DNA from 3 places in the Symbiobacterium terraclitae genome. Region 1 is predicted to be linked to each of the others. Evidence: riboswitches for the same ligand, from Rfam matches in the RefSeq annotation. Region 1 holds a riboswitch; each other region holds the start of a gene.
The links. Region 1 has a riboswitch for S-adenosylmethionine ahead of J2Z79_RS17635 (methionine ABC transporter ATP-binding protein). Riboswitches for the same ligand answer to the same signal wherever they lie in the genome.
Positions count from the first base shown of each region.

Region 2: it holds a riboswitch for S-adenosylmethionine, as region 1 does, so the genes downstream of both, J2Z79_RS09940 (methylenetetrahydrofolate reductase) here and J2Z79_RS17635 (methionine ABC transporter ATP-binding protein) in region 1, are expected to answer to the same signal.
Region 3: it holds a riboswitch for S-adenosylmethionine, as region 1 does, so the genes downstream of both, metK (methionine adenosyltransferase) here and J2Z79_RS17635 (methionine ABC transporter ATP-binding protein) in region 1, are expected to answer to the same signal.

Region 1 covers NZ_JAGGLG010000049.1:1,063-10,097, reverse strand. The annotation lists gene J2Z79_RS17645 (MetQ/NlpA family ABC transporter substrate-binding protein) at 303-1,127, opposite strand; gene J2Z79_RS17640 (methionine ABC transporter permease) at 1,167-1,817, opposite strand; gene J2Z79_RS17635 (methionine ABC transporter ATP-binding protein) at 1,810-2,808, opposite strand; SAM riboswitch class I at 2,887-3,004, opposite strand; gene J2Z79_RS17630 (biotin synthase BioB) at 3,086-3,865, opposite strand; gene J2Z79_RS17625 (alpha/beta hydrolase) at 4,021-4,713, opposite strand; gene secG (preprotein translocase subunit SecG) at 4,782-5,015, opposite strand; gene eno (phosphopyruvate hydratase) at 5,196-6,482, opposite strand; gene gpmI (2,3-bisphosphoglycerate-independent phosphoglycerate mutase) at 6,489-8,042, opposite strand; gene trxA (thioredoxin) at 8,283-8,627, shown strand; gene trxA (thioredoxin) at 9,010-9,035, shown strand, end outside.
Region 2 covers NZ_JAGGLG010000015.1:20,571-30,048, forward strand. The annotation lists gene J2Z79_RS09925 (ASKHA domain-containing protein) at 1-418, opposite strand, end outside; gene J2Z79_RS09930 (homocysteine S-methyltransferase family protein) at 506-3,232, opposite strand; gene J2Z79_RS09935 (hypothetical protein) at 3,489-4,298, opposite strand; gene J2Z79_RS09940 (methylenetetrahydrofolate reductase) at 4,313-5,215, opposite strand; SAM riboswitch class I at 5,313-5,417, opposite strand; gene J2Z79_RS09945 (M23 family metallopeptidase) at 5,480-6,040, opposite strand; gene J2Z79_RS09950 (sensor histidine kinase) at 6,720-7,847, opposite strand; gene J2Z79_RS09955 (response regulator transcription factor) at 7,837-8,532, opposite strand; gene J2Z79_RS09960 (GTPase family protein) at 8,669-9,478, opposite strand, start outside.
Region 3 covers NZ_JAGGLG010000035.1:34,096-43,573, reverse strand. The annotation lists gene J2Z79_RS19035 (glycosyltransferase family protein) at 1-659, opposite strand, end outside; gene hpf (ribosome hibernation-promoting factor, HPF/YfiA family) at 726-1,253, opposite strand; gene J2Z79_RS15995 (flagellar assembly protein FliW) at 1,593-2,006, shown strand; gene csrA (carbon storage regulator CsrA) at 2,006-2,296, shown strand; gene J2Z79_RS15985 (ComFC family protein) at 2,284-3,072, opposite strand; gene J2Z79_RS15980 (glycosyltransferase family A protein) at 3,112-3,507, opposite strand; gene metK (methionine adenosyltransferase) at 3,802-4,998, opposite strand; SAM riboswitch class I at 5,099-5,208, opposite strand; gene fabZ (3-hydroxyacyl-ACP dehydratase FabZ) at 5,303-5,749, opposite strand; gene J2Z79_RS15965 (hypothetical protein) at 6,051-6,191, shown strand; gene J2Z79_RS15960 (DUF5680 domain-containing protein) at 6,881-7,351, shown strand; gene J2Z79_RS15955 (formate dehydrogenase subunit gamma) at 7,417-8,112, opposite strand; gene J2Z79_RS15950 (4Fe-4S dicluster domain-containing protein) at 8,093-8,812, opposite strand; gene J2Z79_RS15945 (molybdopterin dinucleotide binding domain-containing protein) at 8,809-9,478, opposite strand, start outside.

The DNA.
Region 1 (9,035 bases):
GGCAAATGCACCGGGAGGAACGTGGGACTAGGGTGAACCGGCTCGCCCTGCGGAGCACCGCAGCAGAACCGAGCCTACTACACGGAGACAGGCGGTATGTAAGCCCCCCGTGGCACAGATGTGGCAGATACGCCGGGAGGGAAGTGAGACTAGGGTGAACCGGCTCGCCCTGCGGAGCACCGCAGCAGAAGCACGTTACTACACTCGGGCGGGCGACATGCGCGCCCGCCCGAGTGGCATAGACGTATCACACGCCAGGGGAGGGGACTTGGATCAGCGCTCCGCCCCCTCCCCACTTGCAATCAAAACGCAGGGATCACTGCACCGTCATACGTCTCGTTGATGAACTTCGCCACGGCCTCGGACCGGAGCAGGCTCATGAGCTTCTGGATCTCAGGCCGGTTTTCGTCGCCCTTGCGGACGGCCACGATGTTGGCGAAGGGGTTATCCTCTGCCGACTCCCGGGCCAGGACGTTGGCCTTCACCCCGAGGTTCTTCGCCGCATCCAGGTAGTAGTTCGTGTTGATCACCGCTGCGTCCACGTCCTCGAGGCTGCGCGGGAGGTACTCGGCCTGCAGCATCTCGATGTCCAGCTTCTTGGGGTTGTCGACGATGTCGTTGGGCGTCGCCTTGACCCCGACCCCCTCCTTCAGGGTGATCAGGCCCTGGTCGGCGAGCAGCTTGAGCGCACGCCCGGCGTTGGTGGGGTCGTCGGGAATGGAGACCGTGGCGCCGTCAGCCAGCTGGTCGATGCTGCTCAGCTTCGACGAGTAGAAGCCCAGCGGCTCCAGGTGGACGGGCCCCACCGAGACCAGGTCCAGCTTCCGCTCCTCGGCGAAGTTGGTCAGGTAGGGCAGGTGCTGGAAGTAGTTCGCATCCAGGTCTCCCTCGGCCAGGGCGATGTTCGGCTGCACGTAGTCGGTGAACTCCACGATCTCCAGCTTGATCCCCTCGGCCGCAGCCGCCTCCTGGATCGACTTCAGGATCTCCGCGTGGGGGGTCACCGACGCGCCCACCTTGAGGGTGACCTGCTCCGCCTTCCCGGCCGACTGCTTGGCGCCGCCGCATCCCGCCAGGATGCCCAGCGAGAGGACCGAAACCAGTAGGATACCCGCGATACGCTTCATCTGGCGCTCATCCTCCCCAGTCTGTGTGCAGACCGCTTTCTATTTATGCGTAAACCTGTTGGCCAGGCTATCGCCGATCCACTGCATCACCTGAACCATGACGACCAGCACCACGAGGCTCACGTACATCACGTCGAGCTGGTACCGGTTGTATCCCCACTTGACGGCGACGTCGCCCAGGCCTCCGCCGCCGATCGCACCGGCCATGGCCGAGTAGCCCACCAGGTTGACCAGCATCAGCGCCGTGCCCCGGACCAACGAGGGCAGCGCCTCGGGCAGAAGCACCTTGGTGACGACCTGCCAGTTAGAGGAGCCCATCGCCAGGGCGGCCTCGATCAGGCCGGAACCGACCTCGTGCAGGGCCTGCTCCACCACCCGGGCCATGAAGGGGACGGCCGCGACCACCAGCGGCACGATGGCGGCCGTGGTGCCGATGGAACGGCCGATGAGCAGCCGGGTGAGGGGCGAGACCGCCACCATCAGGATCACGAAGGGCGTGGAGCGCCCGATGTTGACCAGCACGCCCAGCGTGCGGTTGAGCAGGGGCGCCTCCCAGATGCCGCCCCGGTCCGTGATCACCAGCAGCACGCCGAGGGGCAGGCCGAACAGCAGCGTGAAGGCCGCGGCGACCCCGGTCATGTACAGCGTCTCGATCGTCGCCGTCAGGATCATCGACCAAAGGTCAACCACGCTCGATCACCTCCGGCGAAACGCCGCGCCGGGCCAGGTACTCCAGCGCCGCCTGGATGTCGTCGGGCCGGCCGGTGAACTCCACCAGCAGGCGGCCCACCGTCGTGCCCGCAATCCGCTCCACCGCACCCTGCACGATGTTCGCGTCCACCTGGAACTGGCGCACCACCGAGCTGATCAGCGGCTCGTCGGCCGAGTCGCCCACGAAGAAGAGCGCCGCCAGCACGCCCCCGGGGTGCAGATGGAACGCGGTGTCGCGGAACGGCTCGTAGAACAGCTGCCGGAGCCGGGAGCCGGGGCGGCCGATCAGCTCCAGCACCCCGCCCTGCTCCACCAGGCGGCCGCCCTCCAGGATGGCCACGGAGTCGCACACCTGCTTCACGACCTCCATCTGGTGGGTGATCAGCAGGATCGTCAGCCCGAGCTTCCGGTTGATCTCCCGCAGGAGGGCGAGCACCGACCGCGTGGTGTCGGGGTCCAGCGCCGAGGTGGCTTCGTCCGAGAGCAGGAGCTTCGGCCCGGGGGCCAGCGCCCGGGCGATGCCCACGCGCTGCTTCTGCCCGCCGGAGAGCTGCGCCGGATAGGCATGGGCCTTGTCCGACAGCCCTACCAGCTCCAGCAGTTCCGCCACCCGGCTCGCGATGCGGCTCCTGTCCCAGCCCGCTACCTCCAGCGGGTAGGCGACGTTGCCCGCCACCGTGCGGGAGTCGAAGAGGTTGAACTGCTGGAAGATCATCCCCATCTCCTGGCGTGCCGCCCGGAGCTCGGCGGGCGAGAGCCGGGTGATCTCCCGCCCGTCAACCCACACCTCCCCAGACGTGGGGCGTTCCAGCAGGTTGACGCAGCGAATCAGGGTCGATTTTCCCGCACCGCTCTGGCCGAGGATCCCGAAAATCTGCCCCCTGGGCACGTGCAGGCTGACGTTCCGCAGGGCCTCGGTCTCCTGGCCGTTCTGTCGGAAGACCTTCGTGAGGGCCTTCAGTTCGATCACCCAGGTATCACCCCGTTCGCGGCAATAGAAAAGTGCGCCCCAAAAAAGAGGCGCACAGAAAAATCAACTTCCGGCTGCCTCTCATCTTCGGGAAGGCAAGCGCCTTCCACCAGGAATTGGCACCGCTGCACGCCTGGGAACGTGCCGGTTGCCGTGGCTTCATCGGGCCAGTCCCTCTGCCTACTCTGGATAAGAGTCAACGCTATGCAGTTGTGTTGAGCCCTACATTACCACGATCTCAAGCACCCGTCAACAGCGAATCGCTGTCCCTTTCAGGTCAACCGCTGGTCACCAGCGTCAGCAGGCGCGTCCTCGGACCGGTGCCCTCCAGGCGGGTGGTCGCCAGGATGTTGGCCCCGCACGTGAGGGAACGGGCCTGCTGGACCGGGTCGTCGGTGGCGACCCACAGGTCGGCATCGGGCAGGCACAGACGGGCAATGGCCAGCACCCGGAGCACGTCGGCCTCCTCGGAGACGGAACGGAGTACAACCCCGGACACGCCCGAGTTGCGCAGCACCTCCAGGTCGTCCGCGACGTCCTCGCTGGTCTGGCCCGGAACGCCGACGCAGATCCCGCCGGCGACGCGGTAGTTCAGCCCCCGCAGCCAGAGGCAGCGGGTGAGCCGCTCCGCCGGCGAGTGGCCGGGGTGCAGCCGCGCGTACAGGTGCGGATTGCAGCAATCGTGGGGCAGGAGGTACTCCTCGGCCCCCGCCTGGCGCCACAGGGCATAGGCGTCGTAGGGGCGCTCGCCCATGCAGAGCGAGACCCACATCCCGGTCTGCGTGCGGATCTCCCGGACGAGGACCGCGACCTCCTCCACCGCGTCGTAGTCGGCTGACGCGCAGAGCAGTACGGACTCGCTCCCGTGCTGTGCGGCGTGGACGGCCTCCTCCAGCGCACGCTCCCATCCACCAACGGTCTGCAGATCGATCAGGGCGCGCAGGGACGGCTGGTCGCCCTTCATCTGCCGGCAGATGCGCCCGGCCACCTCCAGCAGGCTCTGGTACTCGCGCTCGTCGGCGCGCAGCATCAGGAGCACCTCTCGCCGGCTAGGCATCCGCCCCGCCTCGGCCCGTCGCAGGACTGGTCCGATCACCGGAGATCACCTGCCTATGTGACAGTCTTCACAAATACAGTACCCGAATGTCAGACAATAGGGTATTCAGGGAAAGACCCATTTAGCCATAGTGCTTTTGGCGCATGGCGCGCCAACTAAGGTCTGCACCCGATTGCACGCACCGTGATCCAGTCTGCAACCTGCGCGGCGACCTCGTCCCGGCCGCGCTCCAGCCCGACGAAGTGCCCCCTCCCCTCCAGGAGGCACAGGCGGGCCGTTCCTGACACATGCCGCACCAGGTACGCCCCGCTGTCGGGCGCGATCCACCGGTCGCGGTCGCCCTGCATCGCCAGCACGGGAGCCCGGACGTGTACCAGCTCGCGGCGGACCAGGCGGGCCAGGCGCACCAGCGACCGGAGGGCGGTGGGCGGCGGCCCTCCCCGCATGTACCGGGCGAGGCGGCCGCTGAGAGCATGGGGATCGTCCAGCAGGACCGGCGCTGCCAGGGCACAGACCGAGCCGACGTCCCGGCGTGCGGCCAAGTGGAGCGCGATCAGCGCGCCCATCGAGAAGCCCAGCAGGTGAAGCTGGGTACAGCTGCCCGCCAGTTCCTGGAGGGCCTCCTCCGCACCGCGGATCCAGTGGCGGAACCTGGTCTCCGCAAGGGCGGGCCCGGTGGCGCCGTGCCCCGGCAGCAGCGGCGCGGACACCGTGAGCCCCCGGGCGGCCAGGGCGGTGAGGATGGGGCCGATCTCGGCCGGCGAACCACCGAAGCCGTGGAGCGCGAGGCAGCCCACCGGGCCGCCGCGCACGAAGACGGGATCGCTGCTGCGGGCTGCGATGGCCATGGCGTTCCCCCCGCAATGCAGAAGGCCGGGCACGCGCGCCCGGCCGTTCTTACGCTACGTATTGCCAGCTAGCCCCGGGACTCCAGGAAGAGCATCAGAACAGACGTCAGGACGAACAGCGTGGCGAAGGCCATGCTGAAGCGGTTGAGGATCTCGTCCAGGCCCTTCTTCTTCCCGAAGATCTGCTCACCCGCGCCGGCGATGGAGCCGGACAGGCCCGCACTCTTGCCGGACTGCATGAGCACCGTCGAGATGAGGCCGAGCGCAAACAGGGTATGAAGTACCAGCACGAATGTCGTCATCCCTTCACCCCCTCATACTGGCCCTGATAGCTTGTCAATTGTACCACATCATGGACCGACGCACAATCGCGAACCGGGGCCGCCAAACCTCGACAAGGTTCGCGACCCCGGTCTGCGCAGATGGTGTTGGAGGCCGGCGGCCAGTCCCTGATCGCGCTGAGGACGAGCCTGGCCGGCAACCTACTTCCGGCCCTTGATGACCGACGTCCCGGCGAAGATGGCGGCGTCGCCCAGCTCCTCCTCGATGCGGAGCAGCTGGTTGTACTTCGCCACGCGGTCGGTGCGGGACGGGGCGCCGGTCTTGATCTGCCCGCAGTTCAGGGCCACGGCCAGGTCGGCGATGGTCGTGTCCTCGGTCTCGCCCGAGCGGTGCGACATCACGGAGGTGTAACCGGCCCGGTGCGCCATCGCAACGGCCTCGAGGGTCTCGGTGAGCGAGCCGATCTGGTTGACCTTGACCAGGATCGAGTTCGCGGCCTTCATCTCGATGCCCCGCGCGAGGCGCTGGGTGTTGGTGACGAAGAAGTCGTCGCCCACCAGCTGCACCCGGTCGCCGATCCGGCGGGTCAGCTCGACCCACGCCTCCCACTCGTCCTCGGCCACGCCGTCCTCGATGGAGACGATGGGGTACTGGCGGGTCCAGCTGTCCCACAGGTCGATCAGCTGCTCGGTGGTGAGAACCTTGTTGCCCTCGCCGGCCAGCACGTACTTGCCGTCCTTGAAGAACTCCGACGAGGCGACGTCCATGCAGAGGAAGACGTCCTGCCCGGGCTTGTAGCCGGCCTTCTCGATGGCCTCGAGGATGACGGTGATGGCCTCCTCGTTGGACTTCAGGTCGGGGGCGAAGCCGCCCTCGTCGCCGACGGCGGTGTTGTAGCCCTTGCCCTTCAGGACCGAGCGCAGGGAGTGGAAGACCTCGGCGCCCATCCGCAGCGATTCGGCGAACGAGGGCGCGCCGGCGGGGAAGATCATGAACTCCTGCATGTCCACGTTGTTGTCCGCGTGCTTGCCGCCGTTGATGATGTTCATCATCGGCACGGGCAGGGTGCGGGCGGTCAGCCCGCCCACGTGGCGGTAGAGCGGAATGCCGAGGGCCTTGGACGCGGCGCGGGCGGCGGCCAGCGAGACGCCCAGGATGGCGTTGGCGCCGAGCTTCCCCTTGTTGGGGGTGCCGTCCAGCCTGATCATCGTCTGGTCCAGCTCAACCTGGTCAGTGGCGTCAAGGCCGATCACGGCCTCGGCGATCACCTCGTTGACGTTCCGGACGGCGTTCAGCACGCCCTTGCCCAGGTAGCGCCCCTTGTCGCCGTCGCGCAGCTCGACCGCCTCGAACTGGCCGGTGGAGGCGCCCGAGGGCACGATCGCCCGGCCGGTGATGCCGTTGGAGAGGATCACCTCCACCTCGACGGTGGGGTTGCCGCGGGAATCCAGGACCTCACGCGCGTGCACGTTCAGGATCGTCGTCATTCCAGATCAGGCTCCTTCCGCGTTAGTCACCAACAGGGAATCCGCGTCCATCTGGGGTGGCTTGGGCAGGCCGATGATCTCGAGCAGCGTCGGCGCGATGTTGGCCAGAACGCCGGGCTTCAGCCTGGCGCCGATGCGCTGATCGTCCACGAGCAGGCAGGGAACAGGGTTCAGGGTGTGGTTGGTGTGCGGCGCACCGGTCTCGTAGTCGACCATCTGGTCGCAGTTGCCGTGGTCGGCGAGGATGATGGCCGCACCGCCCTTGGCGAGCAGGGCGTCCACCACCTGGCCCAGGCACTCGTCCACCGCCTCCACCGCCTTCACCGCCGCCTCCAGGACGCCGGTGTGGCCCACCATGTCGGGGTTGGCGAAGTTGAGCACGATGAAGTCCGTGCGGTCCTGCTCGATCCACTTCACCGCCTCGCGGGCGACCTCGTAGGCCGACATCTCCGGCTTCAGGTCGTAGGTGGCCACCTTCGGGGAGGGAATCAGTACCCGCTCCTCCCCGGGGAAGACCCGCTCCTCGCCGCCGTTGAAGAAGTACGTGACGTGCGGATACTTCTCGGTCTCGGCGATGCGCAGCTGCCGCAGGCCGGCCTCGGCGACCACCTGGCCCATCGGCACGTCGACGAACTGCGGGCCGAAGGCCACGGGGATATCGGTGAAGGTCTGGTCGTACTGCGTCATGGTGACCAGCGTGACCGGCCGGAACCCCTCGGGCCGCTTGAAGCCGTCGAAGGCGGTCTCGTGCAGGGCCCGCACCAGCTGCCGGGCCCGGTCGGGCCGGAAGTTGAAGAAGATCACGCCGTCGTCGGGCCCCATGCGGCCGTCCACCCCGTCGATCACCGTGGGCAGCACGAACTCGTCGGTCTCGCCCCGCGCGTACGCCTTCGCGATGGCGTCGGCGGAGGACGCCGCCCGTTCTCCCTCGCCCTGCGTGATCGCCAGGAAGGCCTTCTCGGTGCGCTGCCACCGCTTATCCCGGTCCATGGCGTAGTAGCGGCCCGAGATGGTGGCGATCTGCCCCAGGCCGACCTCCTTCAGCTTGGCCTCCACCTGCTCCAGATAGGGCAGGGCCGACTGGGGCGGCACGTCGCGCCCGTCCAGGAAGGCGTGGATGTACAGCCGCTGCACGTTCTCCCGGCGGGCCAGATCGATGAGGGCCATCAGGTGGTCGATGTGGCTGTGCACGCCGCCGTCAGAGACGAGCCCCATGAGGTGAAGGGCTGCGCCGGGCTTGCGGGCGCGGTCCAGCGCGACCTGCCAGGCGGGCAGCGTGTAGAACGATCCGTCGTCGATGCTGCGCCGGATGCGGACAAGGGTCTGGTAGACGATGCGCCCTGCCCCGAGGTTCAGGTGGCCGACGTTGGAGTCACCCATCTGCCCGGGAAGGAGACCCACCGCCTCGCCCGATGCCGTCAGGGTCGTGTGGGGATACCGGGCCATCAGCCGGTCGAAGTTGGGATGCCGGGCGATCGCCACTGCGTTGGCCCGGGAATCAGCGTTCAGCCCCCACCCGTCCAACACGATCAACGCTACGGGTCTGCGATAGGCGGACAAGGTACGGGTCACCTCCTGCGTTCCTCTTAAAAGTCTGCGCGCGACTCCTACCGCATATCGCAGGACTTTTGCAAAGCCATTTTACCAAAGTGGGGTTCACCATTGGAAGGGCTTTCCCCTGTTTCTTTTCGTCCCAGTTTGCGGTTTGCGCGAAAGGGGCCGTATCCGCGCGCAAACTAGGTGCGTCCTAAGCGCGAGCGAATACCCCGTGGGGTACCTACGAGCAGGAGGGACCGCTGTATGGCGCAGTATACCGTTCCGATTACCGATGACACGTTCGAGGCCGAGGTGCTGCAGTCCGATCTGCCGGTGCTGGTTGACTTCTGGGCACCGTGGTGCGGCCCCTGCCGGATGATCGGCCCCGTGCTGGAGGACTACGCGCGCGACAACGGCCACCGCATCAAGATCGCCAAGCTCAACGTGGACGAGGAGCAGCGGTGGGCCGGCCAGTTCGGGGTGATGTCGATCCCGACGATGATCCTCTTCCACAAGGGCAAGCCGGTGGGGCAGCTGGTGGGCTTCCGACCCAAGCACGAGATGTACGAGATCCTTGACAAGGCGCTGGAGCAGCTGCAGTCCGCCTGATCGGGACGTCACAGCCGGCGGAGGGGAAGAATCCCCCTCCGCCGGCGTCATCGCCATCGTCGCCTTCTGGTCCGGCCCCGGTCGGCGGTCGCGCGGCCAGGCGGGCGCGGACGTGGGCAACGCGCTCGAGACGCTCAACGCCGCACTGGGGGGCGGAGAGCACAGAGGACCGGGCACCCGTGCCCGGTCCTTCTGCATTGGCCCGCTGGAACTGCCCCATCACCTGTACCAACGGCAGCGGTGGGCGCTTCGGCTCCTCCATCGACCCTCATTTCGTTCTTACAGCGGTTTTTTCAACAAGGATGAAACGACATGCAAAGCGAGGTCGTCCCTTAACACGGATACCCTGTTAGGGTACCTGAAGGACAGGAGGGACCGCTTGATGGAGCAGTATACGGTTGCGATCAC
Region 2 (9,478 bases), on a different contig from region 1:
CGAGCAGCGCCCCCGCGAGGGTGGTGGTGCCCACGTCCAGGGCAAAGCCCAGCGACCGCCGCGAAGGGCTCAGCGGAGCCCAGGGATCCACGTCCACGGGGCCGCTCAGGCGGCCAAGCCTGGCCTTGCGGGCATCGGCGGCGGCGGCCGGTACCACGGCCACCTCCAGGTCCCCGGCCACCAGCAGCTGGCACGAGAGCCTGTACCCCCGGGCCAGCTCATCCGGCGACAGCTGCTCCCGGTCGGCGCTCGTCGGCTCGGGTGCTCCGCCGTGCACCCGCACCAGGCACTTGCGGCACTGCCCCCTGCCGCCACAGGGGGTCTCGACGAAGATCTCGTTCTGATTGAGCGCGACCGACAGGGGCGTTCCTGCGCGAACGGTGAACGCCCTCCCCGCCGCCTGGATGCGACAGTCCATGCGGTGCCCTCCTTTCCGGCCACGCCCGTTCGTCAAGAAAAACGCGAGATGCGCGGTGACAGCCCGCCGGTCTTCACTCCGTCTGCGCTAACCCTTCTCCATGCCGCCGCCCCGCCGCTCCTTCAGGATCTCCAGGGCCAGCGCCACCGCCTCCTGGGCGTCCCGCCCGTGGCCCCGGGCGCCGATCTGCTCGGCGAAGGCCCGGGTCGTCGCGGCGCCGCCGATCAGCACCGGGCAGTCGAAGCCCTCCCGGGCGAAGAGCTCGATCACCCGCTTCATCTGCGGCATGGTGGTGGTCATGAGGGCGGAGAGGCCCACGATGTCGGCCCCGGCCTTGCGGGCCTCCTCCAGCACGACCTCGTTCTTCACGTCGCGGCCCAGGTCGATCACCCGGAAGCCGTAGTTCTCCAGCAGCACGGCGACGATGTTCTTGCCGATGTCGTGGATGTCGCCCTGCACCGTGGCCAGCACCACCGTGCCGATCTCGGCCTGGCCCACCTTCGCCTTCTGGATCTCCGGCTTCAGCCGGGAGAAGGCCCTCTTCATGGCCTGGGCCGAGAGCATCAGCTGGGGGAGGAAGTAGATCCCCTCGCCGAAGAGCCGGCCCACCTCCTCGATGGCCGGGATCAGGTGCTGGTTCAGCATGGCCATGGGGTCCCGGCCCTCGGCCAGCCCCTGCTCCACCAGGGGCAGGATGGCGTCCCTGTCGCCCTCGAGGACCGCCTCGTAGAGCCTCCGGCCCAGTGCGTCGCCGGCGGGGTCAGGACCGGGCACACCCGCGTCCGGTGCGGGCGCGGTCGCTGCGGCCAACGCCGGCGCAGTCGATGCCGGCGTGCCGTCTGCGACCGGTGTGCCAGCGGTTGCTGGTGTGTCCGCTGCCACCCGCACGCCGTCCGCTGCAGATGTGTCGTCCGCCGCCCTTGCGCCGTCCGCCGCCCTTGCGCCGTCCGCCGCCGACGTGTCGTCCGCTGCCGACGTGCCTTTCGCAGCCGGGATGCCCGCCGCGCCCGGAGAAGCCGCACGGCCTTCGCCTGCGGCGATCTTCAGCGCCTCCTCCACCGTGTGGACCAGCCGCTTGGGCCCCACCTCCTGCATGTAGACCCGGGCGTTCCGGTCCCGGTTGAGGAAGAGCCGCAGGGCGCGGACGGTGTCCATCATCCGCTCCTCCAGCGGGTTCATGATCGCCATGGAAAGCCCCATGGTCACGGCCATGGTCAGGTAGACGGCGTTCAGGAACGGGCGGTTGGGCAGCCCGAAGGAGACGTTGGAGACCCCCAGGGAGGTCCGCACGCCCAGCTCGTCGGTGATCCACTGGATGGCCCGGAGGGTCTCCCGGGCCTCGGCCTGCTGGGCCCCGGCGGTGAGCGCCAGGGGGTCGATGACGACGTCGTGCCGGGGGATGCCGTATGCCTCGGCCGCTGCGACGAGCCGCCGGGCGATCTCCAGCCGCTGTTGGGCAGACGCCGGGATGCCCCGCTCGTCGATGGTCAGCCCCAGCACGGCGGCGCCGTAACGCTTCGCCACCGGCAGCACCGCCTCGGCCCGGCCCTCCTCCAGGGAGAACGAGTTGACCAGGGGCTTGCCGACGCACGCCTTGAGGCCGGCCTCCAGGGCATCGGCGTTGGGCGAGTCCAGGCAGAGGGGCACGTCCACCGCGCCCTGGATCACCCGCACCGCCTGCGCCATCGCGGCCGGTTCGTCGATGAGCGGCACGCCCACGTTGACGTCCAGCACGGCCGCCCCCGCGGCCACCTGCTTCTTCGCCTCGTCCCGCACCCGTGCGAAGGCGCCCTCCTTGATGTCCCGGGTGAGCAGCTTCCGGCCGGTAGGGTTGATGCGCTCGCCGATGACCACCGGCAGGTTCTGCTCCACGAAGAAGAGGGAGCGGGTACGGGAGGCGAGGCCCAGCGTCTCCGAAAGGGGCCCCGGCTGGCCTGTGGGCTTCATCTCCTCCACCGCGGCCCGCAGGCGCCGGATGTGCTCGGGCGTCGTCCCGCAGCACCCGCCGACCAGCGACGCCCCGGCCGCGACCAGCTTCGGCCCGTAGGCGGCGAACTCCTCGGGGCCCATGGGGAAGCGCGTGGTGCCGTCGGGCGTGAGCAGCGGCAGTCCGGCGTTGGGCTGCACCGAGATGGGCACCCGGACGACCCGCGCCATGCGGGCAACGGCGTCCACCAGCAGGTCGGGGCCAACGGAGCAGTTGAAGCCGATCACGTCCGCCCCCAGCGACTGCAGCACCAGACCGGCCGTCTCGGGGTCGGTGCCCGTGAACGCCCGGCCGCTGGGGTCGATGGTGATCTGTGCGATAATCCGGATGGACGGGGCGTGGTCCTTGCACGCCAGCACCGCCGCCCGCAGCTCGTTCAGGTCGGCGATGGTCTCGACGATGATGAAGTCGGGCCGGGCCTCGGCGAAGGCCCGGGCCTGGGCGGCGAACTGGGCGTAGGCCTCGTCGAAGGTCAGCTCGCCCAGGGGCTCCACCAGCGCGCCCAGGGGACCCATCGACCCCGCCACAAGGGCCCGTCCCTCCGCGGCCTCCCGGGCGCAGCGCACCCCGGCCACGGTGATGGCGTGGCACTTGTCGGCGAGGCCGTAGTGGGCGAGCCTCGCCGGGGTGGCGCCGAAGGTGTTGGTCTCGATGATCTGCGCCCCGGCCGCCACGTACTCCCGGTGGACGGCCACCACCGCGTCGGGCCTCTCCAGGTTCCAGAGGTCCGGGCAGGCGCCGGCGGGCAGTCCCCGGGCCTGGAGCATCGTGCCCATCGCACCGTCAAAGACCAGGACCGCACGGCCCAGGAGATCGTCCAGCCTCATCGCATCATGTCCTCCTCTGCATCGCTCGGCGCGCGGGCACGGTGAGTACCCTGCCTGCGGCTCGACGCCGGATCGGCGGGCGGTTGCTACCAGCGGACCGGCGCCGGGGCGGCCGGCAGGTGCCGCTAACGGCCGGGCACTGGGGCGGCAGACAGATGTCGCCAGGGGCTCGGCGCCGGGGCGGTGGACAGCTGTCGCCACGGGCTCGGCGCCGGGGCGGTAGGCAGCTGTCGCCACGGGCTCGGCGCCGGGGCCGTCAGCGCTGCGCGGCGGTCACCCGGTACGCGCAGTCCGCCAGCGTGCACCGGGTGCATCCCGCCGCCGGCAAGTCCCGGCCTCCGTGGGGGAGCCAGCCGATCAGCCCCACCAGGGACTTCTGGGGCACGAGATAGCTGGTGGGGGTACAGGTGAGGCCGATCGCCGGCCCGCCGGCCAGCACCACCAGCGGGCCCTGCTCCTCGATCGGCCAGTCCCCGTATCCGGGGCCGTACAGCGGGGTGAGCCGGGCACCGCCGGTGATCCCCGGGGCAGCCCCGGCATCGGGCCCAGAAACCCCCGGATCCACCGAGCGGGCGTGCCCGGATGGGTCGACACCCGCCGTTTCTCTGTACAGCCTCGCCCGCACCCATTCGGCCAGACCCTTCACCAGCGCCGACCCGGCGGCGTCCACGACCGTGGCGAGGGCGTACTCCTCACGGGCGAAGAGCTGCGCCGTCAGCTCCTCCACCCCGGGGCCGAGCGTGGCCGCCACCAGCGTGACGGCGTCGGCTCCCGCCAGGAGGCGCGCCAGGCTCCGCGAGCGCCAGCCGATGCCCGGCACCCCGGTGCGGACGCGGTCACCCTCCACCGCCACGGCGCAGTAGGCCAGGCTGACGGCGGGAGCGGCGGCCTCCCGGGCCAGGGCGATGCCGCGCGCCAGCAGGGCGAGGTCGCGCGCCGTGACCCTGGTGCGCCCCTCTTGGTAGCGGAGCAGGCGCATCACCTCGGGGAGGGGAGCGGCCAGTTCGGCTGCCCGCGGCCTCAGGATCGCGTGGGAGAGCATGGATGTCGCGACGCCTCCCTTCACCGGTCCGGCGCCTCCTACGCGCCGATCCGGCGGGCCTGGCGCAGCCCCAGCTCGTCCAGGATGTCGAGCACCGCCAGCGCCCGCCTGGCGCTGTTCATCGGGAAGATGTGGACGCCGTGGACGTGCGGGCCGATCTCCGCAAGGAGTTCGGCGACGAGCCGCAGGCCCTCCTCCTCGCCCCGGCCCCGCATGCGGTCGACGGCCCAGTGGGGGATGTGAATGCCCGGCACGTCCCGGTTCATCCGCACGGCGAACTCGTAGCTCTTCAGCGGCAGGATGCCGTAGAGGATCGGGATCTTCACCCGCCCCGCCAGCTTCGCCTGGAACCGTTCGAGCTGGCGCGGGTCGTAGATCGGCTGGGTCTGGGCGAAGTGCGCCCCCGCCTCCACCTTCTGCTCCAGCCGGGAGACCTCGGCCTCCAGGTCCGGCGCGGCCGGGTTGCAGGCGCAGCCGATGGCGAAGTCGGTGGCCTGGTCCAGGTCGCCGCCGGACGCCGTCTTCCCCCGGTTGAGCGCGGCGGCCAGCCGGATCAGCCCGACGGTATCCACCTCGAAGACCCCGCGCGCCCCGGGGTGGTCGCCCTGTTCGGGGTTGTCCCCCCGCAGGGCCAGGATGTTCCGGACCCCCAGCCCCGCCGCCCCGAGCAGTTCCGCCTGCAGCCCGATCACGTTGCGGTCGCGGGTGGTGAGGTGGAAGATCGCCTCCACCTGACCGTCCCGTTGCAGCAGATGCGCCAGGGTGATGGGGCTCATCCGGACGTTGGCCATCGGGCAGTCGGCCACGTTCACCGCATCCACCCGGTCGGCGAAGCTGCGCACCCGCTCGAGGGTCTTCGTCACGTTCGCCCCCCTGGGCGGGTCGATCTCCACCGTCACGCAGAAGGCGCCCTGCCGCAGCCGGTGCATCAGTCGTGCCATGTGCCCTGCCTCCCCCACTTGCGTCTCCCAAGCCGCTCGCCCACATACACAAAGAACCCTTCGAGAACGAAGGGTTCGCAGACGGCCATCTGCGCACGCTTCATCTCCCGGACGAGACGTCCGCTGGAATTGGCACCGTTCTCCTATCGGAGAGGTTGCCGTGGCTTCACCGGGCCAGTCCCTCCGCCACTCTCGATGAACCGAGCAGGGTATTCATTTATTAGAGGACAGTATAGCAACACCAGGGCGAACGGACAAGACCTATCACAAGAGTGCGGCAAGAAGGTCCAAAGGTTCCTGCGGTTCGCCGTTCACCCGGATCTCGAAGTGCAGGTGTGCGCCGGTCACCTGCCCGGTGGCGCCCACGCGGCCGATGGGTTCGCCGCGGGCCACCAGGTCCCCCTCCTGCACCTCCACCGCCGACAGGTGGGCGTAGACGCTGGCCAGCCGCCCCCCGTGGTCGATGACGACGACCTGGCCGTACGCCGGCAGCGAGGCCACCGCCATCACCTTCCCGTCGAGGCAGGCCACAGCCGCCGCTCCCTCCGGCGCACGGATGTCGATCCCCGCGTGCAGCCGCAGCCGCTTCAGCACCGGGTGCAGGCGGATCCCGTAGTCGGACGTGATCTCGGCGTGGTCCGGTACGGGCCAGGCCGGCTCGCCTTCCGGGGGCGGGGCCGCCGCGTCCTGGCGCTCCCGGATCCATTGGCCGATCTCGCGCGCATCCTGGCCGGGGTCCACGGCGGCCACCGGCCGGCTGCCCCACGCGGCCAGAGAGATGGCGAGGATGAGGAGAGTCACAAGCAAAGGTCTGCGAATCGACATGGCGGGCATCTCCCATGCGAGTTGATACCCCTACCATATCGTGCGGAGCTTAACGCTGTCTCACTTGAAGCTTACGGGTTCCTTAAGGTTTACCGAGGTCGGGTACCGAGCCCAAGCGGGCTGCGCCGTCGGGGTGGTCTCGCACCGGCGCAGCAGGATGCACCCCGGGTTCCGCCTCCAACCGCCTTGCAGTCCCCATCTCCTCATCGTCACTCGGGCAGCGTCGCACCTCATGCATGCAGCAACGGTTCCCACCTAAATATAGGGAAAAACTCCCCCTATTTTCCGGGCATTGTGGGGAATTTCTCCCCATATCCCCCGCCCTTGATACCCCCCGGGAGTATCATCCGCCCAGAAAAACACCCCTGATCAGCACTTCAGGGGCCCTTTTCGCCCTGGTACCGGGCCGAAAACCACCTGCAGAAGGCAAATAGGGGGATCTCCAGTTGGCCCGTCCTACCCCCGGGTCCCTGGCGCCAGTCGCCACCGTGGATACGCCATCACGGGCGGTGGCGGACAAAAAAAACCGTCCGACAGCCTCCGCCCACACCCTTCTTGCTCCAGAGGCTTCTCCTCCCCCATCCGGCCCCTCGCCGCAGGTGCCAGGGCGGCGCCATCACGGGTCGCGGACGACGGGACGGCCGCCGCCGCGGGCCGCAGGCAGAAAGGTGACAGCCCATCAGGCACCGTGCACGTCGGAGCGCGCCGGCGCTGCACCGAACGGCAGACGCACCTCGAACACCGTGCGATCCGTCTCGTTTATCGCCCGCACCGATCCCCCGTGCAGGGTGACGATGTTCTTCACGATGGCCAGCCCCAGGCCGGCGCCGCCGGTCTTGCCCGACCGGGAGCGCTCGCCCCGGTAGAAGCTCTCGAAGATGTGCTCCAACTGGTGCACCGGGATCGGGTTGCCCCGGTTGGCCACGCGGATCAGCACCGACCGGCCGGCCCGGTCCACGTCCAGCTCCAGTTCCACCAGCTTCCCCTCGCGCCCGTAGCGGATTGCATTGGAGATCAGGTTCTCCAGCACCCGGACCAGCAGGTCGGGGTCGGCGTGGATCGTCACGCGCGCCTCCGGCAGCCGGAGGCGGTACTCCATGTCCGCCTGCCGCAGGGCGGGCACGAACTCCTCCGCCACCTGCTCCAGCAGCTCGGCCGGGTTGATGGGCACAGGCCGGAGCACCAGTGCCCCGTGGCTCGTGCGGGTGAACTCGAAGAGCTGGTCGATCAGCCGCTTCAGCTGCCGCGCCTTCTCGTACGCCATGTCGACGTAGTAGCGCAGCTCCACCTCGTCCCTGTACTTGTCCTCGTCGATCAGCTGGAGGTAGCCGAGCACGGAGGTGAGCGGGGTGCGCAGGTCGTGGGAGACGGCGGTGATCAGCTCATACCGGGCCTGCGTCGCCTGCCGCTCCCGCTCCAGCGAGCTCTTGACCTGCCGGCTCATCGCGACCAGGTTCTGCCCCAGGAGCCCCAGCTCGTCCAGGCCGCGGGGCGGCAGCGTTACCTCGAAGTTGCCCCGGGCCACCTCGTCCATCGCCCGGCTCATCGCCTCGATGTAGCGGATGAGCGGCTGGCTGAGCAGGATGTACCAGCCGAAGAAGAGCACGAGGCAGACGAGCAGCATGACGGGCCAGGCGCCGACCGTCGCGGAGAGGAAGCTCAGCAGAGCGCCGAGCGGGGGGAGCACACTCGCCAGCGTCGCGGCGGCGACGAGCAGGAACATGGTCGAGGCGACAGCCAGGGCACCGCTGGCGGCAAAGGTGAGGATGAGGCGCCAGCGCAGGCTCAGACCGGCACTAGTTCTCAATCTTGTAGCCGACCCCCCAGACGGTCCTGATCAGCGTGGGGTGACTGGGGTCGTCCTCCACCTTCTCCCGCAGCCTGCGGATGTGGACCATCACCGTGTTGTTGGCCTGGAAGTAGCGCTCCTTCCACACCCGTTCGAAGATCTCCTCGGAGCTGAAGACCCGGCCCGGATTGCTGGCCAGGAGCAGGAGGATGTCGTACTCGGTGGGCGTCAGGGCCACCTCCCGACCGTCCTTGGTCACCGTGCGGCTCTCCCGGTCGATCTGCAGGCCGCCGACCGCGATCACGTCCGGGCGCCTGGCCGACGCCGGGTTCAGGGCCAGGTAGCGGCGGAGCTGCGCCTTCACCCGGGCCATCAGCTCCAGGGGGTTGAAGGGCTTGGTGAGGTAGTCGTCGGCCCCGGTCTTGAGGCCGAGGATCTTGTCCACGTCCTCGGACTTGGCGCTGAGCATGAGGATCGGCACGTTCCGCTCGCGCCGGATCGCGCGGCAGACCTCCAGCCCGTCCATCCCGGGCATCATGATGTCCAGGATCACCAGGTCGGGCTGCTCCTCAGCCACGATCCGCAGTGCGTCTGCGCCGTTGTCGGCCTTGCGCACCCGATAGCCCTCGCTCAGCAGGTGGATCTCGATCAGGTCCGCGATCGCCTGCTCGTCGTCCACCACCAGAATCAGCGGCTCTGCCATTCGCCCTCACACCCCGCTTCAACCACCGACAGCAATCCCGCGTACCCACCGGCCGGGCGGCCGCATCCCGGCCTCCTGCGCGTCCCGCCGCGCGCCAGTGTAACGCACGGATCTTACGACCACCCTGCGCCAAACCTTACGGCTTCCTTAAGCTGTTCGCCTTCTCCCGGCCCTGCTCCAGCAGCTTCCGGGCCGCGGCGATCGGCTGGTTCTCGATGTAGTACGCCACGGCCGCCTGCCCGAGGCCGTACGTGCCCCAGTAGGCCACGCCGGCGGAAACCAGCGAGCCGCCGCCCGGGACGAGCCACTTGGAGAGGCCCCGGGCGACCTCCCGCAGGGCGAAGCCGGCGCCCACGTTGACGCCGAGCGCCCCGATAAACTCCATGGCGCCCTCCCGGGAGAGCCGTCGCCCCGCCAGGTAGGCGATGCCGGTGACCATCAGCACCTGCATCGCGGTCAGGATCGGCATGTCCGCCAGCGGGATCGGCGTCGCAGCCACGGCGGCGGCGGCCGATGCGGTGGACTGGATCAGCGCGCCCGCGATCTTCATCTGCGCCGACCGGACCCCCGCCACCCGGCCCATGGTGAGCTGCGCCTCGTTGGGGAGAGTCTCCACCAGGTAGGCGACCAGTTCGTCGATGTTCCAGCGGCGGTCCACGACCAGTTCGCCGTCCCGGTAGCGCATGTAGGCAGAGGTGGCGAACACCCGCACCGGCTGCTCCAGCGAGAGCGCCATCCGCTCGGCCAGCTTCTCCTTGGCCAGTGCGATGTTGGCCTGCTTCTCCGGGTCGTCGTACGGGGGCGTGGCCACATCGGCCGGGCTCAGCAGGTCGACCTGCGTCAGGACGCCGATCACCGGCGGCCTCGTGCGGTGCCGCCGCGCGATGGCGTCGCGCAGCGCCGCGACCTGCGCCAGGTCCTCGTGGATCCACACGTCGACGTCGGC
Region 3 (9,478 bases), on a different contig from region 1:
TCCGTGGCGAGGATGTCGGCGGCGGCCCGGAGCCGGTCGCCGGGCCAGGAGACCGCCCGCAGCGCCGCCTGCGCCCGGGGGCCGCCCCGCCCGCTCAGGGCCAGGATCAGGTAGTCGGTGGGCGTGTCCAGGTCGAAGTGGATCGCGGCGGAGTGCGGAATCAGCACCCGCTCCATGCCCGCCTCCTGCAGCAGCCAGCCCAGTAGGTTGTCGTTCTCCGGCGGCTCCACCCGCTCCAGGTAGGATGCCGGGTACCAAGCCACCAGGTCCACGGACTGGACATTGTTCACCACGACCGTCGGGCCACCCTGCAGAAGCGCCTGGCGGATCCAGGCGATCTCGTGCTGCTCGATCAGCGGCAGCGCGGCTCCGCTCAGGTAGATGACGGCGTCCGCACCGGACGCGCGCACCGCCCGCTGCAGGGAGCGGCCGAAGTGGAACGGCGCCGAGCCGCGCGTGTCGAAGACGCCAGCGCCGAGCCGCTCGGCCGCCGCCGCCAGGGCCGGGTAGTTGGTGGCCAGCACCACCTGGTCGAGACCGGCCGCGCGGAACTTGGCCACTGTGTCAAGGGTGACGGCGTGGCGCAGTCCCATCAGGCACTCCTGGAGTTCGTTCTCTGGTTCGGGCCCGCCCTCGAAGATGATCGCTGCCGTGCGCACGGTCGTGCCTCCTAACACGGTACGGCCCCGCCGCCCGATGGCGGCGGGGCCGAAGTCAGCCGCGGCTCAATACTCCGGCTCCAGCAGACCGTAGTCGCCGTCGTGCCGGCGGTAGACCACGTTCACCTTTCCAGTATCGCTGTTGACGAACACGAAGAAGTCGTGCGAGAGCAGGTCCATCTGCAGGATCGCCTCGTCGACGGTGACGGGCTTGACCGGGAACCGCTTGGTCTTGACGACCTTGCCGTCCAGGTCGGCCGCGACGTCCTCGTCGGCCGCCGGCACCGCCTCGACCCCGGCGGAAGCCCCGCGGCGGCGGAGCCGGGAGCGGTACTTCTGCACCTGCTTCTCGAGCTTGTCAGCAACGAGGTCGATGGAGGCGTACATGTCACCCGTGGCCTCCTCGCCCCTCAGGATCAATCCGTTCAGATCCGCAGTAACCTCGATGATATGGCGCCCCCGCTCCACGTAGAGGTTGACCTGCGCCGAGATCGGGTGGTCCACGAACTTCTCGATCTTCCCAAGCTTCTTCTCGACGTACTCGCGAAGCGACCGGGTGATCTCGATGTTCTTGCCGCGTACCGCAACCTGCATAGCGCCAACTCCTCCCTTCTCGACAGGCCCTGCCGGACCTCCATCAGGGCTATGACTTTCTTCCCCTCCGGCATGCCGTTTCCCTGCCGCGGCGCTCCCGCTACCTAACATTATCCTGCATCCGCGGGGCCTTCATCCCCGCGCGGGCAGCGGCTTATGCACACCATGTGCCTATCCCGGCTGTGGATAATGGGGATAAGTCTGTTGATAATGGTTTCTACAAGGAGCGCGCGTGGGGATAACCATGTGGACCCAGGCAGGCGCGCCCGGCGCGGCCGCCGAAAAGAATAGGGGAACGGACCCGGCACAAACTGCAGCCAACCGGACGGAGGTCTCGGGATGGAGAAGGTATTCGAGTTTCCCGCGGGACTCTACGGATTCCCAGATATCAAGCGCTATGTCGTTGCGGACATCCCCGGCGGCGGCGACGTGTTCAAGCAGCTCCTGGCCGTGGACCACCCCGACGTGGGCTTCACGCTGGTCTACCCCTTCGCCCTCTTCCCCGATTACAACCCGGACATCCCGGAGGAGGAGCTGGAGGCGGTCGGCGCCCAGAACGCGGAGCAGGTGCTGCTCTACGCCATCGCCCAAGTGCCGGCGGAGTTCCGGGAGGCGACGGCCAACCTGCGCGCGCCGCTGCTCTTCAACCCCTTCACCCGCAAGGGCCGGCAGGTCATCCTGGCCGACGACCGGTACCGGACCCGCGAGCGCCTCTTCCCCAGCAAGTCCGCCCCCGCAGAGGAGGCCCCCTGATGCTCGTGCTCACCAGACGGCTGGACGAGTCCATCCTCATCGGCGACGACATCGAGATCAAGATCGTGCAGGTGCGGGGCACCGGCCCCCAGGCGGTGGTGCGGCTGGGCATCACGGCCCCCCGCTCGGTCACCGTGCTGCGCAAGGAGATCTACGACGAGGTGGTGGCCGCCAACCGGCAGTCGGCGCAGGGGGCCGCACTGCTCCCGGCCGAGCTGCTCCAAGCCCTCGCGCCGCATCCGCCTGGCAAGGGTGGCGCTGGCGATCGGGAGGAAGGTCAGAGATCATAGCCGGACCCGGCGAATCCGGCCCTGGCGGCGGGAATCGGCTTGTCCGACACCGCGAGCACGGCCAGGTTCACGCTCCTGGCCCCCGTGGCCCACAGCACCGCGGCCGCCGCGGCCGCCGTCGCACCGGTCGTCAGCACGTCGTCCACCAACAGGGCGTCCCTGCCCGCCCAGGCGGGGATCCGCCCCCTGCGCACGCCGAAGGCGCCGGCCAGGTTGCGCCATCGCTCCGCGCGGTCCCGCCGGGTCTGCTCACCGGTGCGCCGCAGCCGGACCAGATCGCCCTCCACAACGGGCGCGCCCAGCTGGGCGGCGAGCCCCGCGGCGATGCGCTCGGCCTGGTTGTAGCCCCGGTCCCGCTGCCTGCTGGGGTGCAGCGGGATCGGGATGATCACCTCGGGCGGCTCCTGCACCCGGGCCGCCAGGTAGCCGCCGAGGGCCACCCCCAGCGCCTGGCGCCCGCGAAACTTCACGTGGTGCACGGCCGTCCGCAGCACCCCCCGGTGCAGTCCCAGCGCCCAGACGCGGCCGAAGGGCGGCGGGTCCGCACACTCCGCGCAGAACCCGGTGCCACCCGCGATGGGGCGGCTGCAGTTGGCGCAGAGGCGCGCCTCCGGATCGAAGGGCATCGCGGCCCAGCAGGCGTCGCACACCGGCACCGTTTCGGCGATGGTCGCCAGCGGCGGCGGCGGTTCGGCCAGCGGCCCGTCGCAGGTCAGGCACGTGCTGCGGGGCGGCCAGAGGATGGACACCAGCCCCTCGATGATGGTGCGCAGCAATGCACTCACCCCCGGGCGAGCTTCGCCGCGGGGGTGTTGTTATCCTTCTTTTTCCAGCTCGCCGTTCAGGTCCACCACGACGACCCTGGTGGCCGATGCCGCCGCCGCTGCCCTGGCGACCGCCTCGCTGCGCGGCAGGTGGCCCAGCTCCAGCACCGGCGCCAGCCCGAGGCGGCGCGCCAGCCGGGACAGCATCGCCGCCGACTCGTCCCGCGAGCCCAGGTCCACCAGCACCAGCTCCGCGTCCACCTGTCGCGCCAGGCGGCTCAGCGCATCCTCCAGCCACTCCGCCTGGTCGCGCACCAGCACGACGTAGGCCACTCGCTCCTCCGCCAGGCGGATGCGGGCGAGCAGCCCCGCCACCCGTGCGACGGCGGCAACCGCACCGTATGCCGCCAGGGCCAGCAAGCCCCAGAAGAAGGCGCCCTCGCGCACCGCCTCTCCCTCCCGATCTGTAAGGTATGAGGGAGCGTGAGCAGGCGGTACCGCGCGGCGGCGGTCGCCGACGTGCGGCGCCGCCGCCGCGCGCACCAGGGACCCGGGCAGCGGCGCCAGCGAGCACGTCATCCGCGGTACCGTGTGCACGCCGGTGCCGCGGGAGAACGGCACCCAGGAGCGAGCAGTGCTGCAACGGGCCGCGAACGCCGGTGCCCCGGGGAACGGCGCCGACCAGCGCGAACGGCGGCAAAAAAGAAACACGCCGGCTTACCGGCGTGCTCTTCACTTGTGTTACAGCCCCGCCCGCTCCCGCAGCTCGGCGGCGCGATCGGTGCGCTCCCACGGCAGGTCGAGGTCGGGCCGGCCGAAGTGGCCGTAGGCGGCGGTCTGCCGGTAGATCGGCCGGCGCAGGTCCAGGTCGCGGATGATCGCGCCCGGGCGCAGGTCGAAGGTCTCCCGCACGATCTCGGCGATGCGCTCGTCGGGCAGCCGGCCGGTGCCGAAGGTCGTCACCAGGATGGAGACGGGCTGGGCCACGCCGATGGCGTAGGCCAGCTGGACCTCGCAGCGGCTGGCCAGGCCCGCGGCCACGATGTTCTTCGCCACCCAGCGGGCGGCGTAGGCGCCGGACCGGTCGACCTTCGTCGGGTCCTTGCCCGAGAAGGCGCCGCCGCCGTGGCGGGCGTAACCGCCGTAGGTGTCCACGATGATCTTCCGGCCGGTGAGCCCGGTGTCGCCCTGCGGGCCGCCCACCACGAACCGCCCGGTGGGGTTGATGAAATACCGGGTGCGGTCGTCCAGCAGCCTGCGATCGATCACCTCATGGATGACGTGCTCGATCACGTCCTTGCGGATCTGCTCCTGCGTGGTGTCCGGGTCGTGCTGGGTGGAGACGACGACGGTGTCGATCCGCGCCGGGCGGCCGTCGACGTACTCCACGGTCACCTGGGTCTTGCCGTCGGGCCGCAGGTAAGGCAGCGTGCCGTTCTTGCGCACCTGCGCCAGGCGGCGCGCCAGGCGGTGCGCCAGGCTGATCGGCATGGGCATCAGCTCCGGCGTCTCGTCGCAGGCGAAGCCGAACATCATGCCCTGGTCGCCGGCGCCGATCTCCAGCTCCTTCTCCGTCACCTGCCCCCGCACCTCGATCGCCACATCGACGCCCTGCGCGATGTCGGGCGACTGCGGGTCGATGGCGGTCATCACGCCGCAGGTCGAGCCGTCGAAGCCGTACTTGGCACGGGTGTACCCGATGTCGCGGACCACGTCGCGCACCAGGCCGGCAATGTCGACCCACGCGTCGGTGGTGATCTCGCCGGACACGATCACGAGGCCGGTCGTCAGCATGGTCTCGCACGCCACGCGGGCCCTGGGGTCGAGGGTCAGAAGGGCGTCAAGCACTGCGTCGGAAATCTGGTCCGCCATCTTGTCGGGGTGGCCCTCGGTGACGGACTCAGACGTGAAGAGATACCTCCCCTTCGGCTCAATCATGGTACTCCGCTACCTCCTCTAGCACGGCTCACGGCCGACGGCACTGGCACACATCAAAACCCTCTTCGAAACGAAGAGGGTTGAATGATGCTGCTCTTCCCTCTTATCTTCCGGGTCGTCCGCCCGGCTGGATTTGGCACCTCACCCGCTCCGCGCAGGCCGGTTGCCGAAGCTTCATTGGGCCAGTCCCTCCGCTTCTCTCGATAAGAGTATTCAGTTCTACATGCTCTGCCTAGAATACCACCCGTGGGTTATGGTGTCAAGCAAGGGCGATGCGCGCCAGAACCGGCGCCGCATTGCACCTCTATCCTGCCCCGTTGGCCAGCGAACCATCCACCAGCGCGAACTTCAGCGTGGCCTCCGCCTTCAGGTCGTCGCCCACGTACGCCTTCCCCTTGCCGACGCCGAGCCCCCGGCGCATGGCCACCAGCTCCACCTCGAGGCGGAGCTGGTCTCCGGGCACCACCGGACGGCGGAAGCGGGCGTCGTCGATGCCGGCAAACAGCGGCACCTTGCCCGCGTGCTCAGGCTGCGAGAGCACCGCCACGGCCCCGGCCTGCGCCATGGCCTCCAGGATCAGCACCCCCGGGAAGATGGGATTGCCCGGGTAGTGCCCCTGGAAGACGGGCTCGTTGGCCGACAGGTTCTTCACCGCCACCACGCGCTTTCCCGGCTCAAGCTCCAGCACCCGGTCGATCATCAGCATCGGGTACCTGTGCGGGATGATCTCCATGATCTGCCTGATATCCAGCGGGTACGCCCCCCCGATCCGTGGAATTCTTATGTTCAGTATTCCCCAGTTGCGCCGTCTCTCCTCTCACGGAAGGGTTGACTAACATGTAGGAGAGCGGTAGCATTACCCTACGGGGTATGGCTCAAGACAACCGGAGGTGTCATACAGGATGATCAAGGTCACCCCGGAAGCCGCCGCGGAGATCGCCCGGCGCCTGGAGGGCAAGCCGGAGAAGGTCGGCTTCCGCATCTACGTGCAGGGGTTCGGTTGAGGCGGTCCCAGCCTGGGCCTGGCTCTGGAAGAGCCAGCCGAGTCCGACGTGACGATCGTGAACGAGGGCATGCGCGTCTACCTGGAAGACCGCGTAGCGCGGTGGTTCGACGGGGCCGAGCTCGGCTTCCAGTCGGACCCATGGGGCGGGGAGTTCACCTTCCAACACCCCAACCTGGGAGGCTGCTAGGCACATACGGGGAGCGGGTCTCCGCTCTGCTCGCGGATGTACTGGGGGTCAAAGGCCCCCAGTACTTTCGTGCTGTGCGCAAGATCAATCCCGGGGGCGATGCCGCCCTCCGGTCCGCCTGCTATCATGGCGCCAGATCAGTCTGATGCTGTTCACCGTCGAAAAACGACATTTCACCGGTCTCTAGCGACATCTCGTCGGATCACGACTCCGGCCTCGCCGCTGCGTTGCGGCGTCCGCAGAGCGGGCCCGAGCCAAGCAGCCCAGCCCTGCACCTCGGCGCGCCCGACCGCGGCGATGGGGATGCCCGATGGATCCGCTGCGTGGTGGTGCCGGGCTGGATCGACGACCCGGCGGATGTGGAAGCCCTCGCCGTCCTCGTAAAGCGGGGAGGCCATGGGGATCTCGTACCAGCTGGAGGGCGTTGCGCCCCCGCCCGGCAGCACCATGGAGCGGATCCGGCGGCAGCTGACCGGCAGGGGGATCTCCGTAAGCTGAACGGGCGGCAGGTCGGATGCGTGGAACTGTGCGAGCGGTGACCGGGAGGCCTGGACCGCAGCAGGCGGTCCAGGCCGTCTTTCTGCGCGCCGGCACACCGCAGTCGAACACAGGTTGGCGTTGACCCGAACACGGGTTTGTGTCATACTGTCATCAGGTGTAACGACACGAGAACGCGAGGAGGGCACCTCATGAACCGGGACGCGGTGCTGACGAACCTCGAGTCCTTCGTGGTTCGGGCCAAGAGCCGTACATACGTGGGTTCCGGACCGAAGCTCCTCCCCTACCGCCTCGGCTCACAGGATCTGCAGTACGCCGAAGGCGACTGGGTGTATCACGACAGCTACTTCGGCAACAGCGATTTCGCCGGTCAGGAGGTCGTGTACTATCAGGGAACGCCGGTGTGGGTGCAGAACTACTTCGGCTACCTGATCCGCCCGGACAGGATCACCGCCGCGGAGGCCGGCGCCATGATCAAGGAGAGCCTGACGGCCATGTACCGGGAAGGGCGGTTCCTCGGCGGCTTTACCTACGCCTCCGGCGACCTCACCTACGTGGACACCAGCGAGGGCGACGTCTTCCGGTTCCAGGGGCAGGAGTGGATCCTGCGGGACGGCGAGCGGGTCTACACCCTGCGCTACCACGGCGGGCTCGTCCGCTGACCCGGCCCCACTGTCCCGCTGACGGCCGCAGCCCGGGCGGAATCCCTCCGCCCGGGCTGCGCCGTCTACTCGCCCGCGATCTCGTCGTACCACTTGCGGTAATGCTCCTTCGCCCACCGCGCTGGCACCCAGCCTGAGAGCATCCCCGAAAGCCCCTCGCGAAAGCCGGGGAGCAGCGTGGCCAGGTAGATGTGGCCGATCACCACGCAGCCCAGGAGCATCGCCGTGAGCGAGTGGACGGGGATCACCCACTGCATCAGGGACGCAGGCAGGTGCGTCTTGTACACCATCATCCACCCGGTGATCACCATCACGGGCCAGCCGAGGATCTGGAGGATGGAGTTCACCTTCTCACCGGCGTTGAACTTCCCCTGGGGCGGCATGTCGCCCTTCAGCCCGAACAGCTCCCGCAGGAAGCCGGGGAAGAACCTGAGGTCGTCCCGGTCGAAGCGGAACACCTCCCGGACCCACCGCGCGGTCGCCCGGCGGGCGGCGATGAGCAGGATCGGGATCGTCAGCACCGTGAACGGGATGGCCATCCACCGGTGCAGTTGGCCGAAGAAGCGCAGCCCGGCGGTTCCCAGCAGGCCACCGAAGCCCCGGACCACCAGGGCCATGCCGGTGAAGAGCAGGATCAGAAACGTGATGGCGTGGTTCCAGTGGGCCAGGCGCGATCCCAGGCTGAACCGGAGCACCCGGCCGTCCGGATTGCCCGCGCGGACCCCACCCTGTTCTTGCGCGCTAACCCTGGCCGTGCTCATGCTGCGCCCCCTCCTTTCGGCGGGACCTGAACGTGCTGACGGCGAGGCTGAGCAACACCGCCGCCAGCGTGGAGCCCATCAGGATCTGCCCGGCCGGCTGGATGATCGACTGCCAGGCGTAGGTGGCCGCCGATGGCTTGAAGTCCGCCGGCAGCGCCGCCCGGTCGATGTGCTCGGGCAGCCGGTAGTAGAAGCTGGTGCCTGCGATGTGGATCACGTCCGGCGCCGCGATCTTCTCGTGGATCGGGTCGGCGGGGTCGTCCAGGTCGCCTGCCATGCGGGCGCCGGTCAGGCAGGTCTGCTCGCAGGCCGGCCGCTCGCCCGCCGCAAGCCGGTCGAGGCAGAAGGAGCACTTCCGTACCACGTGCGCCGCCTCATCGAAGCTGCGGGCGTCGTACGGGCAGGCCGTCATGCAGTACTGGCAGCCGATGCAGTTCTCGTCATCGACCTTCACCGGTCCCTCGGCCGTCTTGTATGTGGCGCCGGTGGGGCAGACCGCCGCGCAGGGCGGCTCGTCGCAGTGCAGGCACTGGGTGGTGATGAAGCTGGACTTCACGTCGGGAAACGTGCCCACCAGCATCCGCTCCACCCGGGTGTAGCGCATGTCCCAGTCCAGCCGGTTCAGCGCCTGGCAGGCCACGGTGCAGGCCTCGCACCCGGCGCAGATGGAGAGGTCCACGAAATAGGCGTAGCGGGTCATGCCTTCTCACCCACCTTCCGCACCGTTACCGTGGCGTCGCCCTGGCCCAGGGCGGCCGAGACCGGCGTGACCATGAGCGGGTAGAACCAGCCGTCGGCCGCCCCCTTGCCGTAGGCCAGCCGCTGCTCGGGCGCCATCGTGCCGAAGCCGTGGCACATCCAGACGCAGTCGGGGCGGATGCCCTCGGTCACCCGGGCCCGGATGCGCTGTACCCCGTACTCGTTGGCCACCTCCACCAGGTCGCCGTCGGCGATGCCGCGGGCCGCGGCGGCCGTCGGGTGGATCCACAGGTCGTTCTCCGGCATGCGTGCGTGGAGCGCAGGCACGTTCTGCGTGTAGCCGTTGGTGTGCACGGCCATGTGGCCGTGCAGGAGGCGCAGCCGATCGCCCTCCGGCTGGGTCTTGGGCGGAACCCAGCTCACCACCTCGGTGCCGCCCGAGAGGGCGAACCCCTTGTGGACCAGCTCGGCCCTGCCCGAAGAGGTGGGCAGGACAGCATAGTCGGGCGGCGTGGCCGAGACCTTCATCACGCCCTTCTCCCTCAGGTGCTTGACCGTCCAGCCGGTGGGCTCCAGAAGGGCGTTGTTCCACTGCTCCATGGTGAAGTTGAAGTACTTGTCGTTGCCCACAACCTTCGCCAGGCCCTGCAGGATCTGCAGGCAGTCC